Regions from separate parts of the Thalassolituus sp. ST750PaO-4 genome, predicted to be linked through region 2. Evidence: predicted binding sites of a transcription regulator. Region 2 holds the regulator's gene; each other region holds the start of a gene.
What was found. Region 2 encodes LexA, which represses DNA repair genes until DNA is damaged. Its sites were predicted from a motif close to TACTGTNTANNTANACAGTA; they were not measured.

Region 1 (3,709 bases), on a different contig from region 2:
CTTTATCATGATCAGTAATCATTATCCGATGACCTATGGCCATGAATATGCCTGGCTGGTACTGGCTATGATTGCGGTAATTACCGGTCTGGTGCGTCATTTCCTGAATTTAAAAACCCAGGGTGCCGGAGTAAAACCGGGTTATTTAATCAGCGCCTTTATTCTTACTGTTGCTCTGGCTTTCTGGATGGCGCCCAAACCGGTTGCAACGGTAGGTAGCGTCATTAATGCCGACCAGGCGTTGCATATTACCCATCTGCGTTGCGCCGAATGTCACGCGGAATCTCCGACCAGTGATATGTTTAAAACGCCGCCGGCGGGTATTATCCTCGAGTCTGAAGCGCAACTTCTGCAGTACAAAGACCGTATGCTCAGCGCACTGCAAACCGGTTATATGCCACTGGCCAATATCACTGCCATGACTGAAGACGAGCGGGCGCAGTTAATTGTCTGGCTGCAGGCTAATTAGTGTTAACAGGCCCTGGCACAGTATTTTAATTGGAACGTTCTGGCTCGGGCGGGATGATGGTGTTCGCTGTATAGATAACCGCCTTCAGCGGTTTTTTATTGATACTGTTGAGCATATTTTTATAGGTCAGCTCACCAATACGGAAAAAGTCGATGCTGACCAATGAGTGCACCAGCTGTTCCTGCCGCAGCTGGTGGTATTCGGGCAGTACCTTGCCAACTCCGATAATGATCAGTGGCTTCTTTTTTCTCAGGTTTTCCTGAAAAGGCAGCAGGATGTTCTGGTATGCCTGGGGATCAATCAGAGGCCAGCTGCCAACAGACAGAAATACATCGGGTTTAATTTCAGTCAGGCTGATACGTATTTCAGCTAATGCGCGTTTGTTGCTGTCGCCGCTGTCCCAAAGACAACGTTCCGGCTCATACCAGCCACCCTCACCACGCAACGGCTGAGCGTCGATCAATGCCGGATTGCCGCTCAGTTCGCGTCTTATACCCAGAACCCGCAAAGCGAGATTGGTATCGTGTTCCGCGGTCATTAAACATACAGAACCGCCATTGGGGTAAATTGCTTTTGCCTGACGGGCGAGATCGCGCCCGAACTGTTGGTTGTCGGTGCCGACATAACTCAGGCTCAGATTTTGTTCTCGCTCAGCGAATGGCGAATCAAAAGTCATGACCGGAATTATTGCCTGAGATACGGCCTGCGCAATAACATCCGATTTGGTCACCGAGATTGCCATGGCGCTATAGCGCCGGCTATTGATTGCACTTTCGATGGCTTTAGCCTGAAGACGGGCGCTGGTTTCCTGCTCCGGGCCGAGCAATACACAATGATCGCTATTTTTCTGTGCCGCAGCCTCACAGCCACGCCAGACCTCAATAAAGTTCTGATCGCTGGTGCTTTTGGCAATCAGGGCGAATTCCCGGCCATCAGCGATGACGCTGTGTGATAGCAAACAGATAAACAGCAGGCATATCTTCCGCGTCGACATTAACGCTCTCCATTAGCACTCCCGTGTATCTGATAGCGTATTCCGCTACGGATTACCAGTCCGAACATAGTTTGTTAATGCTAATAAAACCATGTTTTTAAAAGGGATAATGTGGCGTATATCGTTCATTACTGTAACCTGATTTTACTGTCTTACTTCTCAATAATGATAAAATGGCAGAGCTATATAGGAACGTTAAGGATCGTTTATGACGCACAACCAGCAGGTGAGTGCCAATATCACCTGCCTGAAGGAAAAAATTGAAGCTGCGACCAGCCAGCATGATCTGGTCGCTACGATCCGCTCGCTGGAACATCATCCGGGCCCTCTGGATTACAAAGATAAACCCTGGCAGGTGATCGGCTTGCTGTTTATGGGATTGGGCGGGCTGGCGCTATACAGTGTTTTCAGCCGGAGTCTGCCCTATGAGTTTGATTATTTTCTCAGTGTTGTTCTGTACTACAGCCAGTATTGGTTACCGGTAGCAATCGTTGTTTTCTGGCAGCTCTGGCGTGAGGAAAAAGGAAAAGCAGGCTTTTTATCCAGATACTTTAAAACGCCGGCGCAACGCATGGCCGCCGCCGGCGGAATAACTCTGGTTGTGGTGCTGATGCCGTTCTGGGGGCTGGTTTACTGGGAGGGATTGCAAATACTGACGCTGCTTGTTTCCGGTGGCGGCTTTGCCTCTTCTGAAGTAGGGTTGCCGTTACTGCTGCTGGTTACCGGTGGCATTGTCTGCTGGCGTCTGTATCAGCGTAAGCATTGGCGCAGGCCGCTGTCAGAACGGATCAGTCTGCTTGATATTCTGTTTAATAACGGCCTGAAGGCTTTGCCTTTCAACGGAAAAGAGAAAGCCAAAGAGCTGGGTCAGCAGTTTAAGGAATTTATCCGCGGCAATGATCTGCGCGAAATTCAGCACCTGTATCAGGGACATTATGAGGGCGAGCTGCATCGTTTTGATTACCGCCTCTACCGTTTTCATTATGTTGTCCGTCGTAGCGAAACTTACACCGACTCCAAGGGGAATACCCGTACCCGGGTAGTAAGAAACAGCTATTACCGTCATGGCCTGCTGTTGCATTTCCCGTTTTCCAGAGGGCTGAGTCTTAACGCTGGCAGCGGCATATCTTTCAGTGGCGAAAAGTACACGACGGCGTCAAATGAATTTAACCGGGTATTCAGCGTCCGGGCTGATCAGGAAATGGTCGCAGCTCGTTTCTTATCACCCGCTGTGATTGAAGCAATGCTAGCGATGGCAACTGAGTGCTCACGTCCTGTGCTGGAAATAAACTCCGCTGGTGATCTTTGTTTTGCCTTTAATAATGACGATATTCTGGAGCATAAGCGTACTTATAATCTGGAAAAACCGCTCGAGTTCGCCAACGAAATTGCCAGGCACGATGAGCTGGAAAAACTCGATGCCCTGTTGCTTCAGATACACAACCTGATGCGCCTGACTGACAACAACTTTCAACTTTAACCGGGCGTCCGGTACGCCTTGATGGAGGCTTTATGAGCGATTTTTATTTTTTATTGTTACCCGTGATTTTGCTGGTCGCTGTGGTTGTTATCTATAACGGCATTATTGGAAAGTTTAATGCCGTTGACCGTGCCTGGGCTTCGGTTCTGACGCAGGAGCGGCAGAAGAATAAAATTATTCCCCATGTAGAAAAGCTGGTTGAAGAGGACAAGCTGCATGAAAGCAGTGTTCTGGCGGATGTCACCCGTCTGCGTAACAGCATTGAAGAGCTTGGTAAGCAATCATCTGCCGCACCCGATACCGTCAGGCTGGCTGAGGCTGAAAGACATACGGCCAGTCTGTTGCAGGGGCTTAAAGTGGCTGTCGAGGCTTATCCGGAGCTGAAGGCTTCTGATCTGTATACGAAACTGATGGCAGAAATATCGGAGCAGCAGGAGCAGATTGGTGCCGCGCTGCGCATCTTTAACCGTAATGTTGAAGAGTTTAATAACGCGATTCAGATGTTCCCCGGCTCACTGGTGAACTCTTTACTGAACCACAAGCAGCCGGTACAGAGTTTTACCGATGCTGAGGCACAGGATGGTTTTGACTATAAGCCTAACCTCTGACCTATATTAAACATAAAAAAACCGGCTAATAGCCGGTTTTTTTATGAATCAGTCTCTGCTGCTGACAATCAGACTCGCCGGATCAAAAAAACCGACTCCACTTTCCACACTGCCGGGTTGCGGGCTGCTGAGAATATGATTCTTCATCTTTCCGATGA
Region 2 (3,709 bases):
TCAGTCTGGCCGATGATGTCGCCCGTGTTGCTTACGATGCCACCCAGATGGGTTCCGGGCTGCACATTAATCTGGCTGCGCTGCATCATGAAGATGACGGTGATATGGTTTCTGCGGGATTGCACGTAGTGGATGTGCGCCCATCAACCAGTCACCTGTATATCGGTGTGGGTGCAAAAGTGATTGCCTTTACCACCGATGATTTTGATGGCGCGGCTATGGGGGTTGGTGGCTTTTTCCGCTACAGCTTCCCGGCAGCTCCGGATGTTGGTCTGGCGGGCTATGCCTATTACGCGCCGCCGGTTGTATCATTCGGTGATGCTGAAAACATGATCAACAGCGATATCCGTCTGCAGTTCAGTCTGCTGCCTACGGCACGAATCTATGGCGGCTATCGTTACAACAGCATCCGTATTGAAGATATTAATGACCGTTACAAACTGGGCGATGGTGCTCACTTCGGTCTGACCATCGACTTTTAATCTCAATTTTCCGCCGGAGCAGGCTATGTCGCAGTGGATTGGCTTCACCAATCAGAAACTCTATCAGTGCCGGTTGTTGCTGGAACAGCTGGCTGCTCAGCAGTCGGCTGCTCCAGCCTTGAAGCAGGCGCTGGAAGAGAGTGCGCTGTATCAGCTGCGCGATGCCTGGCTGTCTTACCTGGCCGAACTGGGTGATATGGTTGCTTATCGTCAGCCTGTCCGCTCTCTGGAATCACTGCTGCAGAATGCGCCGCTGACCACCGGCGAAATGCGCGAGCTGCAGCATCTGGCGGAGAATGGATTTTCCTGGCTGGCACAGATGCTGGCAGCGGCAGATGCTCAGGGACGTCCGTCCGGAATGAATCAGCCGGCAGCGGCCGTACAGACGGTTGAGGCTCAGGGCCGGATTGCGTTGGTTGCCACCCCGCACTCACCGGTTGCCGGTTGGCTGCAGGATCTGACCCGCCTGATTGAAGACCAGCGCGCCAATCGTCAGGAAAGCTGACTCCTTGATGAGCATATTTATGCAGAACCGTTTACTTTTTATTACTAACGGTTCTGTGTGTCGCTCAAGCTATTGAAAACATCCTGTGATACACTCCCGCGCCCAGTTTTGAGAGGCGGTTATGGCGCGCTTTTTTGAAATCGTAGAACTTTCCAATGGTGATATCGCCCTGCGTCGTGCCGACGATCAGGACAGCGATGCACTGGTGTGTATTCATTTTTCCGAAGATGCCAAGGCCAGCCTGCAGGCGCATCATATGGATGTTGCGCGGGTAATGCTGGAAGCCGGTGTACGTAAAGTCGGCGAGCTTTCCGGTATGGAAGTTGAGCGCGAAGACTTCGACACCCCTGAGTATCAGCAACGATTGCACTGAGCTGTGCTGTAGTGAATTGCCTACAGTCTGTACGTGTGAAGCTGTGCTGAAAGCATAAAAAAGCCCTGATCAAGATCAGGGCTTTTTTTGTGTTCGTCGTTTTCTACGCTTCAGGGGCGGCGCTGAATCAGCACCACATGGCTGCCGCTCTGGTCGGCCTGCTGGCGAATGACCTGCCGTTCGTGGTTGCTCAGCTCGCCCTGCCATTCAACAATCATATGACTGTTGCCGGCCGCCAGAACTTTGCTGCACAGGGCCAGCTGGGTGTCATTGCACAGATCGAGATGAATCACCGGCGAATGCTGCAGGCCCATGCTTTCCAGCCAGCTTTTATTCATCGGACGGTGCGGGCTCAGCCACATCAGCCAGCGCTTATGCGCATTGCACTGTGCCAGCATCGGCAGCAAATGCATGGGCTGAATCGCACCGCCTTCACTGACGATGACCTCGGTCAGACTGCCGCGCAGCGCACTGGTGCTGACCCTGGTCATTCTGCCTGGTTGCTGGCTGCTGAGAGATAAGCCGGCTTCTTCCATTCCGAGTAATAACTGACGCATAACAATCACCCCGAACCTGTGAACAGTTGCTGTTAGCTGCGGCGTACAACGCCGACGTATAAACCTTCAACGGCAAATTCCGTTTCCCGCAGATCAACTTCAATGGGCTTAAAGTCGTCATTTTCCGGGTGCAGAATCACCTGATTACGCTTCTTCTCGTAGCGCTTGACCGTTACTTCGTTATCGACGCGGGCAACGATGATTTCGCCATTACGGGCGGTTTCGGCTTTGTGTACCGCAATGTAGTCGCCGTCGAGAATACCGATGTTCTTCATACTGTCGCCATGAACTTCCAGCAGGAAGTCTGCAGAAGGGCGGAAGAAGCTGGGTGGAATCTCGCAGTAATCGGCGATGTGTTCCTGAGCCAGGATAGGCTCACCGGCGGCTACACGGCCAACGATCGGCAGACCCGGGTTCTGCTCTTCAACAATGCGCAGGCCGCGGGAAGCGCCGGGCATAATTTCAATCGCACCTTTACGTGCCAGCGCCTTCAAGTGTTCCTCTGCGGCGTTAGGCGATTTAAAGCCCAGCTCGGCAGCAATTTCGGCGCGAGTGGGCGGAAATCCTGTTTCTTCCAGTGAGGAGCGGATGAAATCCAGAACCTGCTGTTGTCGTGCCGTGAGCTTGATCATGATGCTTATCCAGTCTGTTGATCCATACAGTATGGTGTAAATGTATACAGTATTTTATCCAGTGTAAACCCCTGTTATCAGAGGTCTGTGGATTGCGGTGTATTCACCGCCGTTGTACTGACCCGGATAATGGAGTGAGGCTTTTAGCCTTTGGCCGTATATGGGGTTGCCTAAATCTCGTTTTAAACGTATGTTTGAAACAGTTGTTTTGTACTGTCGGCGATGGCAATAAAGCCGCGACAGCGTGATAAGGCAGATGCAGGGTTATGGCACAGAAAGATACGGTAAAAAGTATCCTGAATGCGGCAGAGGAGTTGTTTTCGGAGCGTGGCTTTGCCGAGACCTCATTGCGGAATATCACCACGAAGGCCGGAGTGAATCTGGCGGCGGTGAATTATCATTTTGGCTCTAAGAAGGCGTTGATTCAGGCGGTATTTGCCCGTTTCCTGACGCCATTCTGCGAAGATCTGGAACGTGAGCTGGATGCCGTACAGGCACGTCTGGATGGCAAGGTACCGGAATTACCGGGCATATTAATGCTGCTGTCGCAGACGGCGCTGCGTGCCGGACATGACAGCCCGCGCCGCCTGGGTATCTTTATGCGCCTGCTGGGACTGGCTTATACCCAGGGGCAGGGGCATTTACGCCGTTTTCTGCAGAAAGAATATGGCCCGGTGTTTAAAGCCTTTATGCGTCTGGTGACGGCTGCGACTCCTGAACTTTCCGATGAAGACCGTTTCTGGCGTATCCACTTTATGCTGGGGGCGACGGTGTTTACATTGTCGGGGGCCGATTCACTGACGGCGATGGCGGAACACGATCTGGGCAAGGGTTCGGATATTGCGCAGGTTGTTGATAAATTGATACCTTTCCTCGCATCCGGTCTTAACGCTCCGCATCAGGCTGGTTGAGCGGAGCCGGGCTTTCCGTTTTTCGCTTTTTACCAACAGGCCTTTGCTATGGCGCCCACGGCTGCGCAATCTGCGTTACCGCAAACATTAATAGAAGTTTCCATTGCGGATCAGGTACTGCGCGTGTCGAGCGCCGGTATCTGCCATCTTTATCCGGTTTCCACGGCGCTTAATGGTGCCGGTGAACAGGAAAATTCCGGTTGTACCCCCCGTGGCTGGCACCGTGTCCGTGCGGCTATTGGTGCCGGT
Region 3 (3,709 bases), on a different contig from region 2:
CCGTTAAAAGCCGGTGTGGATGGCGTGGTGCAGGACATTCTGGTACAGGCCGGTGATCAGGTAAAAGGCCGCCAGTTGCTGATCCAATTACAGGCAGATGAAAGCGCCGAATAATTCTTACATATTAATAAAAAACAGGAGCTGAGCATGGCCAGCCTCAACAATAAAACCATTATTATTACCGGTGCCAGCCGTGGCATCGGGCGCGAAATTGCATTGGCCTGTGCCCGTGACGGCGCCAATATTGTGATTGCCGCCAAGTCCGACGAGCCGAACCCGAAACTCGAAGGCACCATTCATTCCGTTGCCCGCGAAGTGGAAGAAGCCGGCGGTCAGGCGCTGGCGATTAAAGTGGATGTGCGCAGCGAAGAAGACGTCGATAACCTGATTGCAAAAACCGTTGAGCGTTTTGGCGGCATCGATGCCATCATCAATAATGCCGGTGCCATCGCGCTGGCCGGTGTGGAAAGCACGCCGCTGAAAAAACTCGATCTGATGATGCAGGTAAACTTCCGCGCAGTGTTTCTGCTCAGCCAGAAAGCGTTGCCACATCTGAAAAAATCCGACAACCCGCATATTTTAAGCCTGTGTCCGCCACTGGATATGGACCGTCGCTGGCTGCGTAACCATTCGCCTTACACCCTGACCAAGTACGGCATGTCGATGCTGACACTGGGTATGTCGGATGAATTCAAACGCTATGGCATCAGCGTTAATGCATTATGGCCACGTACCGTTATTCACACCGCGGCAACCTCGTTTGGCGGTAAGCAGTCTTTTGACCGCGCACGTAATCCTCTGATTATGGCCGACGCCGCCCACACGCTGCTGCAAACCAGCGCACGTGAAGTCACCGGCCAGTTGCTGATCGATGAAGATTTTCTGCGCAGCCGTGGTGAAACCAATTTCGATCAGTACCGTGCCAACCCGGACAGCGACAAAACCGACTTAATGCCGGATTTATTTGTCCAGGCGCCGGACGCCTATGTGTATGGCGCACAGCCACCACTGGGCGGTTTAAGCGAAGAATAAGGCAGGATAAATATGAGTCTGATCAGTTTACGCAGCGATGACAGCGGTAAGGTTGCCATTATCTCTTTCGATAACGGTGCCAACACTCACAATCTGCAGTTTGCCCGGGAATTTGAGCAACACCTGCAGGCGGTGGAAGATAATATCGATTTTAAAGCGCTGGTAATTACCTCATCCGATGAAAAAAGCTGGAGCCAGGGTCTGGATGTGCCCTGGCTGATGGGCTCCATTCAGGGTGGTCAGCATGATGATGTGAAAGAATTTATGCACACCATGGATCGTTGTCATGCACGGCTGATGCAGCTTCCTGTGCCAGCGATTGCCGCCATTAACGGCCATACTTTTGGCAATGGCTGTGTGATTGCCTGTGCCTGTGATTTCCGTGTGATGCGCAGTGACCGTGGCTACTTCTGTTTTCCGGAAGTGGATATGAGCATTCCCTTTGTACCGGGTTTAATTGATGTGGTGCTGAAGAGTCTGCCGGCGTATCGCTACAACGACATGTTGCTGACCGGCCGCCGGGTTGGTGCAGCGGAATTGCTCGCCGATAACTTCCTCAGCGCTGCGTTTGAAGGCGGCGAAGCGGTACTGGAAGGCGCACTGGCCTTTGCCCGCACCTTTAATAAAAAACGCACTATTTTTGCCGAGCATAAAAAGCGCTTTCACAAGCCGGTACTGGATGCTTTGCGCGAGAAAAACCCGCCGTTTATTGATGCCATGAAACTGCTCTGAGCAGAGCGCTGAACCGCTGACGCGAACACCTGGCCAGCCGCTCTCTGCGGCTGGTTTCTTCTGACAATTTCATCAGTTTAAATTCTGCTAAAAAAACAAGACCATCGTCTCATATTGTCATACTCCCTTCACAACCACAGGTCTAAGATAGTTCCTGCATGGAAGCTTATCTCCGTTGAGTGATCTCACGCCGCCACCGGAGAGCAATAAAAATAACTCTCCACTCTCTCTGTGAGGTCGGTATGAAAAAACCTTCTGTGCGCGCGCTGACCGCCGCATTATTGCTGTCAGGCACTGCGCTGGCAGCCCAGGCCGAAGACAAAGTCTGTCTGTATGAACATGCAGAATATCAGGGCGCCGAATGGTGTTATGGCGTTGGTGATAACAGCTGGATCGGCTCTTCCCGCAACGACAAGGTGTCGTCCATTAAACTGTACGGCAACAGCTATATCGAAATTTTCGAGCACAGCAATTACGGCGGTAAACACAGCCGGGTGATGGCCAACACCTACAAAATGGGCAATATGAATGACGGCATCAGCTCGTTTAAAGTGCGTAACCGCAACAGCAATGATTTTGCCTGTTTATTTGAGCATCCGGGCTTTCGCGGTACACCACACTGCTTGCAGGCCGGTGAAGGTGAATCCGATCTGAATAATGTATTACTGGGCCGTAACAAAGCCTCTTCGCTGCTGGTTGCCGGTAAAGCCAATGTCGAGATTTTTAATTACCCCGGCTTTAACTACAGCAAAGAAAACCGCATCCTGACGCGCAGCACGTCCAATCTGGAAGAACGTCCGGCCGGTTGGGTTGAAGATAATATCGACTCTTTCCGCGTGACTTCACGCGCACCTACCGCTCAGGAAGCTGCGATCGATATTACCGAAGCCGCCGGTTTCCGCAGCCCTATCCGCGAAACCAATGCTCTGGCAGCCCACAACGCGTTTAACAGCACCGCGTATTTTGGCGGTCAGCTGATTCCCGGCCCGAACCATCGCCGTGCATTAATCGAGCAATTGCAGCTGGGTGTGCGTTTCTTTGAACTGGATGTCAGTAAAGGTGGCAGCTACACCAAGGTCTGTCACTCGGTTGATTGCGGCACCACCTTTACCACCACGCTGCGCCGCATGCTGGGTGAAGTGGACAGCTGGCTGAAAGGGGCCGACGCCAATGACGTGGTGTTCTTCTACCTGCAGGACGATATCAACGGTGACAGCAGTGGCTATCAACAGCTGCAGAACGACGTCGCCTGGCTGGGCGATATCGTCTACACCGCCGGTAGTTGTCAGACCCTTCCCTACGACCTGACCTTCGAGCAAATCCGCCAACAGGGAAAACGGGTCTTTATTTATAAAGATGATGGCAGCACCGGCTGTGATATTGCCAAAAGTGTTGCTGTTAACTTTGAGCAAAACAAAGGTGTCAGTGGCCTGAACGTTTATGAAAATCACTTTAACAGCAGCCGCTATGTACGCTCACAGGAATGCATTAACTATTTCTGTAACGACAACGTCAGCGCTGCAGATGCATTAACCGGCCTGCAGAACGGTATCAACGCTTTTGGTCTGGATATGATTGATGAAGGCGATATGGATAACAGCGGTGACCGCCTGAACAACCAGCTTTGGGCAGTCGGACCGGAAGGTGCAGGCTCAGCCTACAGCAATGGCCGCATTGCCCGTTTCCACGCCAGTGGCAATCGTTTTATGAGCGTTGCTGCCGACAACAGCCTGAACTATGCCTGCCGTAACAACAGCGGCCAGTGGGCCATCACTCAGGCGATGGGTAATGCCGCCAACGGTACCGCTGCATGTGCCGCTGAATATCCGGGCTATAGCTATACAACCCCGGCCAGTGCCTATGAAGCGCGCCTGCTGCGTAATGCCATCACCTCCGGCAGCGACGTGCATGTGAACTTTGCGGTCAGCAATGGTCAGTGGTTGCC
Region 4 (3,709 bases), on a different contig from region 2:
CATTGATAATGGCCTGCTATAACGCTCAGACGCGGAAACGCGATAGGTTTGAGCTGATATCGTGACTCAGGGTATGCAGCTGGTGAGACTGCTGGGTTGCCTGCTCAACGTTAGCCGCCAGATCATCCGACGCTGCCTGAATGGCGGTGGCAATACGGCTGATTTCTTCGGTGGCGGCATGCTGCTCACGCGAGGCATTGGCGATGCTCTGTGAGCGGCTGGAAATATCGTTAAGCGCATCGGCAATCGCGGTCAGACTGTCGGTCACCTGAATGGCGCTGCCGGCGGTTTCGGCGGTCAGCTGTTTGCTGGTTTCCATAATGCCCACGGCATTCTGGCTGTGGTGTTTCAGGCTGTCGATCATTTCCTGAATTTCGCCTGTGGCTTCGTGGGTACGCTGGGACAGGGTGCGAACCTCATCGGCAACCACGGCAAAACCACGGCCCTGCTCACCGGCACGGGCAGCCTCAATGGCGGCATTCAGAGCGAGTAAGTTGGTTTGTTCGGCAATGCCCTGAATCGTCGCGAGAATACCGGTAATCTGTTGCGCCTGACTGTCGAGCTGATTAATCACTTCGGTGGCACTGTCCATCTGTTGCGATAAGCCATCCATGCGGCGTTTATTTTCCTGCGCATTCTGAATGCCTTTATTACCTTCAGTGGTTGCACTTTGCGCAGCATTGGCCGTATCAGAAGCATTGGTCGCGACTTCGGATGAGGTGGAAGACAGCTCGTTAACAGCTACCGCAACCTGACTGATTTCATTCTGCTGCAACTGCACCGCCTGATTATTGTTTTCGGCATTTTCGCGTGCAGATTTGGCAATGCCATCCAGTTCGCGGGAAGAGTCGCGGCTCTGGGAAACCAGTTCATGGATGGATGAAACAAAGACATTGAAAGAGTTACTCAGTGCGCCAATTTCATCGTGCCGGGTCACCTGCAGGCGACGGGTTAAATCGGCTTCGCCCTGAGCAATGTCCGACATCGCACTGTTAAGCACGACCAGTGGTCGTAACAGGTAAGAGATAATCATGCCGGCAATCAGGGTTACCACCACGATAGTCAGAATGCCGATCAGCATGCTTGACCAGCGCAGGGTCGCCAGGCTGGCAAAGGCTTCGGCCTTATCCATCACCAGCAGCAGACGCCAGTCAGTACCGTCGATGGAGTAAAGTCCGACCAGGCTGTTGCGCTGATTAAAGCTGGCCTGCTGGATTTTATTCAGCTGCAGTTGTGTGCCGTTGCCGAGAAGGGCAGAAACATTTTTACCCAGCAGCTTCTGATCCGGATGGACCATAAAATCGCCTTTGCTGTCGAGCAGGGCAGCATAGCCACTGTCCCCGAGCTCGATACCCAGCACTTCTTTTACGATGGCTTCGAGAGAAATATCCCCACCGATCACTCCGCCACGCAGCGGCTCGGCAAAGGTGACGATTAATTCGTTGGTGGTAACGTCAACATAAGGCGCTGTCAGAACCTGGCGTTTTTCTGCCATCGCCTGCTGATACCAGGGGCGGGTGCGCGGATCGTAATCGGCTGGTAATTCATCATCCGGACGCATGATCATTTCGCCACTGTCGGTGCCCAGATAGAGGAACATATAGTCACCGGATGTCAGCCCCTGTTCGATCACCGTTATACGGTCGCCATTAATTAATGCTTTGGCGGTGCCACTTAAGACCTGACCTTTATTATTGATCCAGCTGCTGACGTAGCGGCTGGCACGTTCACCGGTTACCTGAATGCGCTCACCGATGGCTTGCTCGAGACTGCTGCGGGCCTGCTCGTAAGTAAAAATGCCACTCAGAGCAAGAAGCACCAGAATGGTGCCACCGACGGCGAGCATCATCTGTTTACGGATACTGTTACGCATAGGATTTATCCTGAAAAACGGGCTGTTTTCAGCATAGATCAAATATTGTACTGAGCGTTTTGTTAAAAGAGCCCGGCAATACGCGCAGGCGCTGGCACGTAAACAGGGGCTCGGCTATGATAAGTGCTGTATAAAAATACAGTGATTTCCATGCGCCTGATTATTGCCGAAAAACCCAGCCTTGGCCGTGCCATCGCCGCCGTGCTGCCCAAGCCACACAGTAAGGGCGAGGGATTTATCCGTGCCGCCAACGGCGACGTGGTGAGCTGGTGTATCGGCCATCTGTTAGAGCAGGCAGAACCGGATGCTTACGATCCGGCTTTTAAGCAGTGGCGGCTCGATCATCTGCCGATTGTACCTGCGCAGTGGCAACTGCAGGCCAAAGCGCAAACCCGTAAGCAGTTGAGTGTGCTGCGCAAGCTGGTTAAAGAAGCCGGCAGTCTGGTACATGCCGGCGATCCGGACCGTGAAGGGCAGCTGCTGGTGGACGAGGTTATTGAATTCCTGAAGGTGCCTGCTGCCAAACGCCAGGCAATGCAGCGACTGTTAATCAGTGATTTAAATCCGCAGGCGGTGAGCCGGGCACTGCAGCAGCTGCGCTCTAATCAGGAGTTTATTCCGCTGTCGGTTTCGGCGCTGGCGCGCTCCCGTGCCGATTGGTTGTATGGCATCAACCTGACCCGCGCGTACACCATAAAAGGTCGTCAGGGCGGAGTTAACAGCGTGTTATCCGTTGGCCGGGTGCAGACGCCGGTACTGGGGCTGGTGGTGCGCCGTGATGAGGAAATAGCTGACTTTATCAGCAAACCTTTTTACGAGGTGCAGGCGGCTGTTCATTTAACGGCAGATACCCCTCTGAGTTTCTACGCCAACTGGCAGCCGAGCGATGCCTGTGCCGCGCATCAGGATGAGGAAGGCCGGGTGCTGAATCCGAAGCTGGCCGCCAATGTGGCTGCCCGTATCAGTCAGCAACCGGCGCAGGTTGAACAGGTTGAGCGTAAAGAAAAAAAGCAGGCGCCGCCGCTGCCGTTTAATTTATCGGCGTTGCAGATTGATGCCGCCAAAGCGCTGGGCATGAGTGCGCAGCAGGTTCTGGACGGAGCACAGAGCCTGTATGAAAAGCATCAGTTAATTACCTACCCGCGCTCCGATTGCCGTTACTTACCACAGGAACATTTTGCCCAGCGCCAGCAGGTTCTGACCGCTATCAGTGCGCACAGCGAAGCACTGGCTTCGGCCTGCGCTCAGGCCGACAGCTCAATCCGCAGTCAGGCCTGGAATGATGCGAAAGTGGGGGCACACCATGCGATTATTCCAACCGCCAAAGCACTGCCTGGCGGACGGCTGAGCAGCAGTGAACAAAAACTCTATGCGCTGATCGCCCGCCAGTATCTGCTGCAGTTTTTTCCGCATTATGAATACGCCGATACCAGAATCAGCCTGACCATCAGTGGTGGACATTTTACCGCCAGTGAGCGTGAAACCCTGAAGCCGGGCTGGAAAGTCTTACTGCCACAAAGGGAAAATCAGGCGACCGCCAAAGCACCATTGCCGCCGTTAACGGCAGGACAGATGCTGTGGAGCGGAGAACCTTTGCTGCAGGAAAAACACACCCAGCCACCGGCACATTTTACCGATGCCTCTTTGCTGGCAGCGATGACCGGTATCGGCCGCTTTGTGCAGGACAAGGCGCTGAAAAGCATTCTGAAAGAAACCGATGGATTGGGAACAGAAGCAACCCGCGCCGGTATTATTGAGCTGTTATTTAAGCGCCGGTTTCTGCAGCGTGAGGGCAAAAGTATCCGCGCTACTGCTCTGGGAAAAGCGCTGATTAAT

Region 1: HUF18_RS16505 (DUF3137 domain-containing protein) is a predicted target of LexA. The motif match lies at 1,609-1,628, and genes of this name have one in related genera.
Region 3: HUF18_RS12095 (peptidase inhibitor family I36 protein) is a predicted target of LexA. The motif match lies at 1,823-1,842, and genes of this name have one in related genera.
Region 4: HUF18_RS05765 (DNA topoisomerase III) is a predicted target of LexA. The motif match lies at 1,998-2,017, and genes of this name have one in related genera.

Annotation. Positions count from the first base shown of each region.
Region 1 is NZ_JABVCB010000013.1:224,312-228,020, forward strand. It holds gene HUF18_RS16495 (urate hydroxylase PuuD) at 1-469, shown strand, start outside; gene HUF18_RS16500 (substrate-binding domain-containing protein) at 495-1,463, opposite strand; gene HUF18_RS16505 (DUF3137 domain-containing protein) at 1,672-2,943, shown strand; gene HUF18_RS16510 (LemA family protein) at 2,976-3,551, shown strand; gene HUF18_RS16515 (peptidase U32 family protein) at 3,600-3,709, opposite strand, start outside.
Region 2 is NZ_JABVCB010000001.1:76,376-80,084, reverse strand. It holds gene HUF18_RS00350 (YfaZ family outer membrane protein) at 1-482, shown strand, start outside; gene HUF18_RS00345 (DUF6586 family protein) at 508-987, shown strand; gene HUF18_RS00340 (hypothetical protein) at 1,109-1,360, shown strand; gene HUF18_RS00335 (cell division inhibitor SulA) at 1,471-1,917, opposite strand; gene lexA (transcriptional repressor LexA) at 1,950-2,549, opposite strand; gene HUF18_RS00325 (TetR/AcrR family transcriptional regulator) at 2,816-3,460, shown strand; gene HUF18_RS00320 (L,D-transpeptidase) at 3,509-3,709, shown strand, end outside.
Region 3 is NZ_JABVCB010000010.1:40,105-43,813, reverse strand. It holds gene HUF18_RS12110 (acetyl/propionyl/methylcrotonyl-CoA carboxylase subunit alpha) at 1-114, shown strand, start outside; gene HUF18_RS12105 (SDR family oxidoreductase) at 148-1,032, shown strand; gene HUF18_RS12100 (enoyl-CoA hydratase/isomerase family protein) at 1,045-1,764, shown strand; gene HUF18_RS12095 (peptidase inhibitor family I36 protein) at 2,007-3,709, shown strand, end outside.
Region 4 is NZ_JABVCB010000005.1:735,499-739,207, forward strand. It holds gene HUF18_RS05755 (response regulator transcription factor) at 1-22, shown strand, start outside; gene HUF18_RS05760 (methyl-accepting chemotaxis protein) at 26-1,873, opposite strand; gene HUF18_RS05765 (DNA topoisomerase III) at 2,024-3,709, shown strand, end outside.